DNA from 2 places in the Lysobacter korlensis genome. Region 1 is predicted to be linked to the other one. Evidence: riboswitches for the same ligand, from Rfam matches in the RefSeq annotation. Region 1 holds a riboswitch; the other holds the start of a gene.
The links. A riboswitch is a leader RNA that binds a small molecule or an ion and turns the genes downstream of it on or off. The one in region 1 is predicted to bind S-adenosylmethionine.
Positions count from the first base shown of each region.

Region 2: another riboswitch for S-adenosylmethionine. It lies ahead of ACFFGH_RS28305 (hypothetical protein); the one in region 1 lies ahead of metX (homoserine O-succinyltransferase MetX).

Region 1 is NZ_JBHLTG010000017.1:31,198-35,389, reverse strand. It holds gene ACFFGH_RS33265 (peptidoglycan DD-metalloendopeptidase family protein) at 1-855, opposite strand, end outside; gene ACFFGH_RS33260 (phytase) at 863-1,975, opposite strand; SAM riboswitch class I at 2,127-2,246, shown strand; gene metX (homoserine O-succinyltransferase MetX) at 2,311-3,378, shown strand; gene ACFFGH_RS33250 (O-succinylhomoserine (thiol)-lyase) at 3,375-4,192, shown strand, end outside.
Region 2 is NZ_JBHLTG010000009.1:87,159-91,350, reverse strand. It holds gene ACFFGH_RS28315 (5' nucleotidase, NT5C type) at 1-764, shown strand, start outside; gene ACFFGH_RS28310 (hypothetical protein) at 871-1,500, opposite strand; gene ACFFGH_RS28305 (hypothetical protein) at 1,582-2,067, opposite strand; SAM riboswitch class IV at 2,096-2,210, opposite strand; gene ACFFGH_RS28300 (hypothetical protein) at 2,367-2,948, shown strand; gene ACFFGH_RS28295 (glycosyltransferase) at 3,149-4,192, shown strand, end outside.

The sequences.
Region 1 (4,192 bases):
GCGGTTGACCTGCACCACGAAATGCAGGTGCGGCCCGGTCGTATACCCGGTGTTGCCGGACAGCCCGATCTGCTGGCCCGCCTGCACCTTCTGGCCCACGCGTACGAGCACGCCCTTTGCCCTCAGGTGGGCATAGACCGCCATCGTGCCGTCGTCATGGGCGATGCGGATGTAGTTCGCACGGCCTGCGTACCGGGCGGCATCGAGCCCCGACGCCTCGTATTTCGATTCCAGCTGCATCACCGTGCCTGAGCGCGCGGCCAGCACCGGCGTTCCGATGGGGACGGCGAAGTCGATCGCGTGGCGGTTCTGCAGGTCCGAATGGCTGAAGCGGCCGTCGTAGCTCTGGTCGATGCGCGGCGTCGGGTGGCGCACCGGCAGCCGGTACTCGACGTCGCGCGGCTGCGCCGCCGGGTCGCCGGGCAGCGTGTCCATCTGCAGCTGGAAATCGCCGCCGCCGCGTCCGCTCTCGGCCACGCTCAGCACCGCGAGCAGCATGCTGCCGCCGGCGGGCAGCGTTGCGCGGGCTGGCAGGACGGGGTCGCTGACGATGTTGCGCCGGCGCTGGAATCGAAGCCGGATTTCCACCGGCCCGCCGAGCAGGTTGTCGGCCCAGGCGTAGTTGCGGCCGGTGCCGGGCTCGATGCGCAGCCGTGCGATCGGCTCGGCCGTCGCGGGCGTGGGGGGCGCAGAAAGCGGCAGCGCGGCCGCGGACTGCGTGGCGGGCGGGCGGTCGCCGTAATGACGCGTGCCCTCGGCGTCGGTCCAGCGGTAGACCGGCGTCGCGCCGGTGCCCCCGGCCGCGCCCGTTGCCGCGAGTGCGGCCACGAGCATCGCCAGTCGGGTCCGGCCCATTCGATCCTCAGCCGGTGCAGCCCGGCGCAAGCCCGAGCGATTGCGCAACGCGGCGCAGGTCGAACGCGGTGACCGCGCGGTCGTTATGCACTGCGAACAGCGCGCCGCCGGGGAAGCTCGGCGTCGACGCTGCATGCAGCGCGACGCCATCGGTATGCGCGGTTACCCGGCCCTGGAAACTGCCGCGTGGCTCCAGCGTCTTACGGTCGAACAGGTGAAATGCCGTCAGCGGTGAAAGCTGGTCGACCGCGACCCAGTAGCCGCTACCGTCCGGACAGCTCCACAGCGCGACGCCTTCGGCCTGTGCGCGGAAGCTCGCGGTCGGTAGGCGCCGCCCGGTCGGCTGCCCGGCAAGCGTGTACTCGACCAGAGTGGACGCGCCGCCGTGGCGGGCGGTGCTTTCATCGGCGACCAGCAGGCGTTCATGCGCGGGATCGCCCGCAATCGATTCGACCACGCGCAGCGCTGCGGCTTCACTGGTGTCGCCGAATGCACCGATATGGCGCGTCTGGACCGTGCCGTCGGGGTTGATCGCGATTCGGTAATGGCGCACGCGCTGGTCGAGCTCGGCCAGCGGCGGGACGCGGTCGAAGCGCTCGCCGTACATGAAGCTGTCGGTCACGTAGACGTCGAGTTCGCCGGGCTCGCTCTCGTGCAACCAGATCCCGTACGGGCTGCGAAGCTCGGCGCCGCCGAACGTCGCGACCGGTTCGAACCCGGGCAGCGACAGCACCTGCACGCGATGATTGTCGCGCTCGACGACGAACAGGTGATCGCCGTGGACGGCGACCCCGTTCGGCCGGTTGAACTGCCCGGGCCCGTCGCCACGCCCGCCGACTTCGCGCAGGCGCTCGCCGCTGTCGGCATCGAACACGACCAGCCGATGCGATGACTTCGCGCTGGCGATCAGCCAGGTTCGGCCGTCCTCGGCGACCCAGGTCGCGAGTGAATCGAGCTCGTCGGTCGGGCTTTGCTCGGAGACGTAGGTCTCGTCGACCGTTGCCGGCACGACGCCCAGGGCCGCGGGTTGCGCCGGCGTGTCGGCGGGGGCGGGCGTACGCGTCGCGCACGCCGACAGCAGCGCTGCGGCGAGGACGACGGTCGTGAGGCGGGTGGTCATGGCGAAAGTGTATTCGGGCCATGTGCAGGCCGCGCTTGCATCCGGCGCGGGGATGGTTCATGCCCGGACCGCATCATTCATGCCGAACTTTCATATCGCTTCATGCGCATAAAGAGATTGATGCGTGGCGCCGCTGCGTGCAGACTGGCGCCATCCATCGAGACCGGCAGAGGGACAGGCCCTTTGAAGCCGGGGCAGCCAGTGCGGCGCAAGCCGTGCCAGGTGCCAAATCCTGCGGTGACCCGCTGTGCGGTCGACCGGAAGATGGTTGCGCGTGCGGCCTTGGCGCATGCGGCAACGCAGGCTCGATGGCCCTTCTTTCCCGGAGCCTTGCCATGAGCCTTGCCGAACCGATTACCTGCAACTCGCCCGCGCGCTGTACTGCGCCGTACCCGTTCGCCGACACCATCGTCAACTCATCGCCGCGACTGCCCCGTGGCGTCGCGGCCGGGCGTGGGGAGGTCGAACTCGTGCTCGACCTGCGCCACGCAGGACGCCGCAGCGTGACGCTGCGTTACGAATGGGCGGGCGATGCGGCGCAGCCGGCGGTGTTCGTGGCCGGCGGCATTTCCGCACACCGGCACCTGGCGGCGAACGACCGTTTCGCCGAGCCCGGCTGGTGGCAGGCGCAGGTCGGCGAAGGCCGGGCGCTCGATCCGCAAACGCACTGCCTCCTCTCGTTCGACTGGCTCGGTGCCGATGGTGCGCTCGATGTCGTGATCGATCCGGCCGATCAGGCCGACGCGATCGCCGCGCTGCTCGACGCGCTGGGCGTCGAAGCGCTGCATGCGTTCGTCGGCAGCTCGTACGGCGCGATGGTCGGCCTGCAGTTCGCAGCGCGGCATCCGGCGCGGCTGCACCAGCTGGTGGCGATCAGCGGCACGCATCGCGCGCATCCGTATGCCAGCGCATGGCGGGCGCTGCAGCGCCGCGCGGTGGCGCTCGGTGCCTTGCAGTGCGACGAATCGCACGGGCTCGCGCTTGCACGCCAGCTCGCGATCCTCAGCTACCGCACGCCGGAGGAATTCGACGCCCGGTTCGACTCGGTCGAGGTGGCCCACGGCCGCGTGCGCGTCGGCGCGGAGGACTACCTCGATCATTGCGGCGCGAAGTACGCGTCGAACACCCCGCCGGTCGCGTTCCTGCGACTGTCCGAATCGATCGATCTGCAATCGCTCGAGCCTGAATCCATCAACGTCGCGGTCACCGTTGTGGCGGTTGAGCAGGACCGGCTGGTGCCGGTCGCGGATGCGCGCGCCCTTGCGCAGCGGCTGCGTGGCGAAACCCGGCTGTGCGTGCTGGATTCGGCGTACGGGCACGACGCGTTTTTGAAGGAGGTCGACGCGATCGGCGCGGTGCTGCGCGAGTGCCTTATTGATGCAAACCCGGAGGTGTCGGCATGAGCGCGCTGCACGGAATCACGTCGGTCCCGGCACCGGCCGAAGCGACCACCCGTCACCCGAGCACCGCGGCGGTGCGCGCCGGCATCGATCGCGACACCGCGTACGGCGCGGTCACCCCGCCGATCGTGCTGTCGTCGAACTTCAGCTTCGCCGGCTTCAACGAAAAGCGCACCTACGATTACACCCGCAGCGGCAACCCGACGCGCGACCTGCTCGGTGAGGCGTTGGCCGAGCTCGAAGGCGGCGCAGGTGGCGTCGTCACCGCGACCGGCATGGCGGCGATCACGCTGATCCTGCACGCACTGCTCAAGCCCGGCGACCGGCTGGTCGTGCCGCATGACGGCTATGGCGGCAGCTGGCGGCTGTTCAATGCGCTGGCGGCGAAGGGCGCATTCGAACTGGTCACCTGCGACCTCACCGATGCACGCGCGCTGAGCCAGGCGCTTGCGGCCGGACCGGCCGTGGTCTGGATCGAAACGCCATCCAATCCGCTGCTGCGCGTCACCGACCTGCGCTTCGTCATCGAGGCAGCGCATGCGGCAGGTGCGCTCGCGGTGGTCGACAACACGTTCCTGTCGCCGGCGCTGCAGCAGCCGATCGCGTTCGGTGCGGATTTCGTCGTGCACTCGACGACGAAATACATCAACGGCCACAGCGATGTGGTCGGTGGCGCGGTGGTGGCGAAGGACGCCGCGCAGCATCAGCAGCTCGTGTGGTGGGCGAACGCGCTCGGCATTACGGGCTCGCCATTCGACAGCTTCCTGACCCTGCGCGGCCTGCGCACGCTCGATGCGCGGTTGCGCGTGCACCAGGA
Region 2 (4,192 bases), on a different contig from region 1:
TCGTCGACTTCAGTTCCGGCATCGATCGTCTGTCGTCGGCGAAGCTCGAGAAGTATGCGGGCAGCTACGACGACGCACCCGGGATCTTCGGCCTGATGAGGCCGATGCCGGACGCCGTCAAGGCAATTCACCGGCTCTCGAAGCGGTTCGAGGTGTACATCCTCTCCACTGCGCCGTGGGACAACCCGAGCGCCTGGCAGCAGAAGGTCGAGTGGGTCCGCGACACATTCGGCGCGGACGATGACTCGCCCGTCTACAAGCGGCTGATTCTGTCGCACCACAAGCAGTTGAACATGGGGGACTTTCTCGTCGACGACCGAGGGGAGCGCGGAGCGCGGGAGTTCTCTGGCGAGCGGATCTGGTTCTCCTCCAGCTCATTTCCCGACTGGTGGCACGTTGTCCGATACCTGGAGCGGCGCGTCGAAGGCGGACGGAGGAGGTCTTATGCACCGCCGCCCGACATCCCGCGGACCAGTCGCCGTTTCTACCGGCTTCCAGGCAGCAATGGCGACGCGAACGTGGTTCATGTCGCAGTCACGCTGGGCTCTCACCGCCACTTCTTCGAGTGGGGCAGTGACGGGCGGTGGAAGCCACTCACGGCCGCGGCATTTGCTCGCCAGCGAGATGCCTCGCCAGTGCCACTGAACGCTTTCGTCCCAGACGACGGGTCTGAACTACTTGCCGAGGTGCCGTACCCGCCGGTCGAGCCGACTTGCAAAGGAATGGGAGACGGCTGGACTGTCGTCGACGAAGCGGCGGTGTAGGACGCGGCATGCCGCACGGAGCCGGTCGCCCGGGCCGCGTCGGTGATCCGCAGTGGACAGCGCGGGGACCGCGACACGTGGTGCCGCGGCCGCACGCCTCAGTGTTTCAGCGTTCACCCCGGGCGCTGTGGCGCTCGTCGTCGCTGAAGCCGCGCTTGTTCCTCTTCCGCACGTCCCCGACGTAGCGGCTGAGCGAGGCGTTCATCACCTCGACGGCCTCGGGCGCAGCGTCGAAGGTCATGGAGCTGTCCCGGTCGAAGCCGAGGCGCCCTCCGGTGAGCACGGCGTCCTGGTTGGCGCCGAGGAAGGCAAAATCCCAGTCGTACTTCTCCTTCTGGTGTTCCACGAGCTTGCGGACGGCGTCCGCCGAGTACTCCCGGCTGGCGTTCTCGTGGCCGTCCGTGACCACGACGACCTGCACGGTGGCGGGTCGCGCATGATCAGGCAGGTCGCTCAGCAGCTTGCCAAAGCCGTGCACCCCGAAGCCGATCGCGTCGAACAGCGCGGTGCTCCCACGCGGGTCGAGCTCGATCTGCACGGAGGCCGGGTCGGCCATGGTGTGAGTTACCTCAATGACGTCGTCGAAGGTGAGCACGTCCACCGTCAGCATCCCTGGCTCAGACGCCTGCTGTGCCAGCAGCGTCTGCAGGCCGCCGACCATGTCGTCGCGGATGCTGCTCATCGATCCGCTTCGGTCGATGATGAGCAGGAGGGCGGTGTAGTTGTCGTCGGTCATGGGTAAGTTCCTTCGGGTCGGGTGGGGTCGCTCGTCGTCGAGCGGATTCGAGCGTGGGGGATACCACTGACATTCGTGTCCTCAGACGTCGTCGGTCGTCGCGATGGTGCCGTTCTCGAGGTTGATCAAGAAGCCCTGCGGCAGCTCCGTTCCGCCGGACAGGACGAGCCGCGTCGCACGCAGCGGCGTCGTTCCGGAGTTCACCAGCCCGACCCACATGCCCCACTCGTCTAGCCGGAGCGGCTTGACGGGATAGCCGTACGGGTTGGTCTCCTCGAAGTTGTGCGGGTGCCGCGCGTACTGACTCGGCGGGATCACACCGAGCGTCAGCCGGAGCGTGTAGTAGTGCTCCGGAGTCATCGCGACGCGCTCGCCGGCGCGCGCGGCATCCGACCATTCCGGGAAGCCGCCCGGCCGGCCGCGTCTGAATCCGCGGTAGGCGAAGTTCATGAACGACGGACCGGGGAACGCGGGCGGGAAGTCGAAGAACACCCGAGTCCACTCGAGCGCCCGGCTGAGGGGGAGGCCGCTCCAGTACCCGTCGGCCATGGTCACGTCGTCAGACATCGGAACCTCCTTCACAGAGGCGACGCCTCCATCGGACTTGCCCGCACGCGGTTGCGGCGGACCGGCTCTTCCCCTAGGGCACCCGGTCGATGGACGGGGTTGCCGGACAGCCAGCTAGGTACTGACAGCTGTCGCTCTGGAACCTGTCCCCAGTATGGCGAAAGCCACTGACATCCCCGTTCGGGAGAACTTCAAGGTTCGCTCTCGGGTGCCGACATCCGCGGATGTCGGCGGTGCTCGTTACTGTCGCCGCATACGGCACCGAACCCGACGCGTGCCGACGCAGGACGGAGCAAGACATGATCACGAAGATTCGGCTGGAGAGCATCGATCGGCTGCGAGTCGGCCACCTCGTCACCTGGGATTGGCAGAAGCCCACGCAGCGTGCCGCCGAGGTCACCGAGGATCGGACGGTGGATGGTGTCCGTACGCTGACGCTGTCCGACAAGCTGGGCCAGACGATCGAGGTCACCAATGACACGGTGGGCGACTTCGACCTCTCCGTCCCCGAGGGCTGGTCGCCCCGTCCGGTGGCGAAGTCGGCTGGCGACGACCGGTCGCGTCCGCGGACCGAATCGCCACGTGGGTACCGATCGCGAGCGCGACGGGTCCCGGCCGAGCAGTACCGAGGAGACCGGGCAAGCGCGCTGGCCATCTTCCGCCTGCTCCAGCGTCACGCCACCCACCTCATCGCGCTCCCCACCGCGGAGCACCCTGCCCAGCGGCTGGCGATGCGTGACCCGGAGACCGGGGTGCTGACGGTGCGGCTCACAACCGGCCCGCTCGAGCTGCTGCCGGGCGATTGGCTCATCTGGCGGGATCGCCAGCTTGCCGCGGTGAGTGACGAGGTCTTCCGCGCGAATTACGCTGCGGAGTTCTGACGGTCGGTGAGAGCTTCGCCGGCGACGGCTCAGCACCGCGCATCTCGGACGAAATCCAGATCAGCATCCACGTGCCCGTTCCGGTCCCTCGAGGATCGCTCCACCAGCGATGGCGGGTCTGCGAGCTCGATCACACGGCCGAGGACGCGCACCGGAACCACGGTCTTCCTGGATACGCGCCCGATCCCTGGGCTCTGGTCATGACCGCACTGGATGTGCTGTTCATCAGCGGTGACCTCGGCGGGAACGTGCCGCCGACGGTGGCGATCGCCGAGGAACTCGCGCGGCGAGGCCATCGGGTCGCCGTCGCCGGGATTCTAATCCGCCGGGGCGACCGGATCCCCTCCGGTCTCATGGAGCTGCCGCTGCCGGCGCTCGCCGACATCGACGTGACGCGCAAGCCCGGGTGGGTGGGGCTACCGCGCGCGGCCGGCCGGATCACGGTCGGCGGCGCGGTGGCGAGGGACGTGGGGGCGTTGCTCGCGGGTCGTCCGGTGGACGTGGTCGTCGTGGACGGGGCCATGCTGAGCGCGATCCGCGAGGTGCTGGCCAGCGGTATCCCGACCGCGGCGCTGTTCCACACGTTCGGGCAGCTGTGGAACGAGGGGCTGGGTAATGGCGCTCTGAATGCACTATTGCGGCCGTTCGGGGTCGCGCCGCGCGCACTGTTCGACCGCGCGGACGCTCGGCTCCTGGCGACGGATCCGGTGCTCGACCCGGCCGGAAATGGTTCGTCGCGATTCGCGTTCGAGTGGCTTGGAACCACGGAGCGAGGGGTTCCAACGGAGCCGAGGACGCCTGGTGAGCCGGCGCTCGTGCTCGTCAGCCTCAGCACGGTGTGGCTGAAGAACCAGGGGGACGTCTACCGGCGGATCGTCGCGGCGCTCGGACAGCTCGATCGCGGTGAGCCGCGGGTGCGGGGGATCGTCACGACGGGCGGCGTCCAGTTCACGGGCAACCTGCGACCCCTCCCGAATGTGGAGATCCGAGGACGCGCGCCGCACGGCGAGATCCTGCCGCGTGCCGATCTGGTGATCGGGCACGGCGGCCACGCCACCACGATGCGGGCACTCGCGCACGGGGTGCCGCTGCTGATCATGCCAACGAACCCGCTTTCGGACCAGCCGATGATCGGCAAGGTCGTCGAGTCACCGGGCCTCGGCCGCACCCTCCATCGCAACGCGAAACCGGAAGCGATCCGGGACGCCGTGCGCGGGATCCTCAACGACCGTGAGATCAGGGAG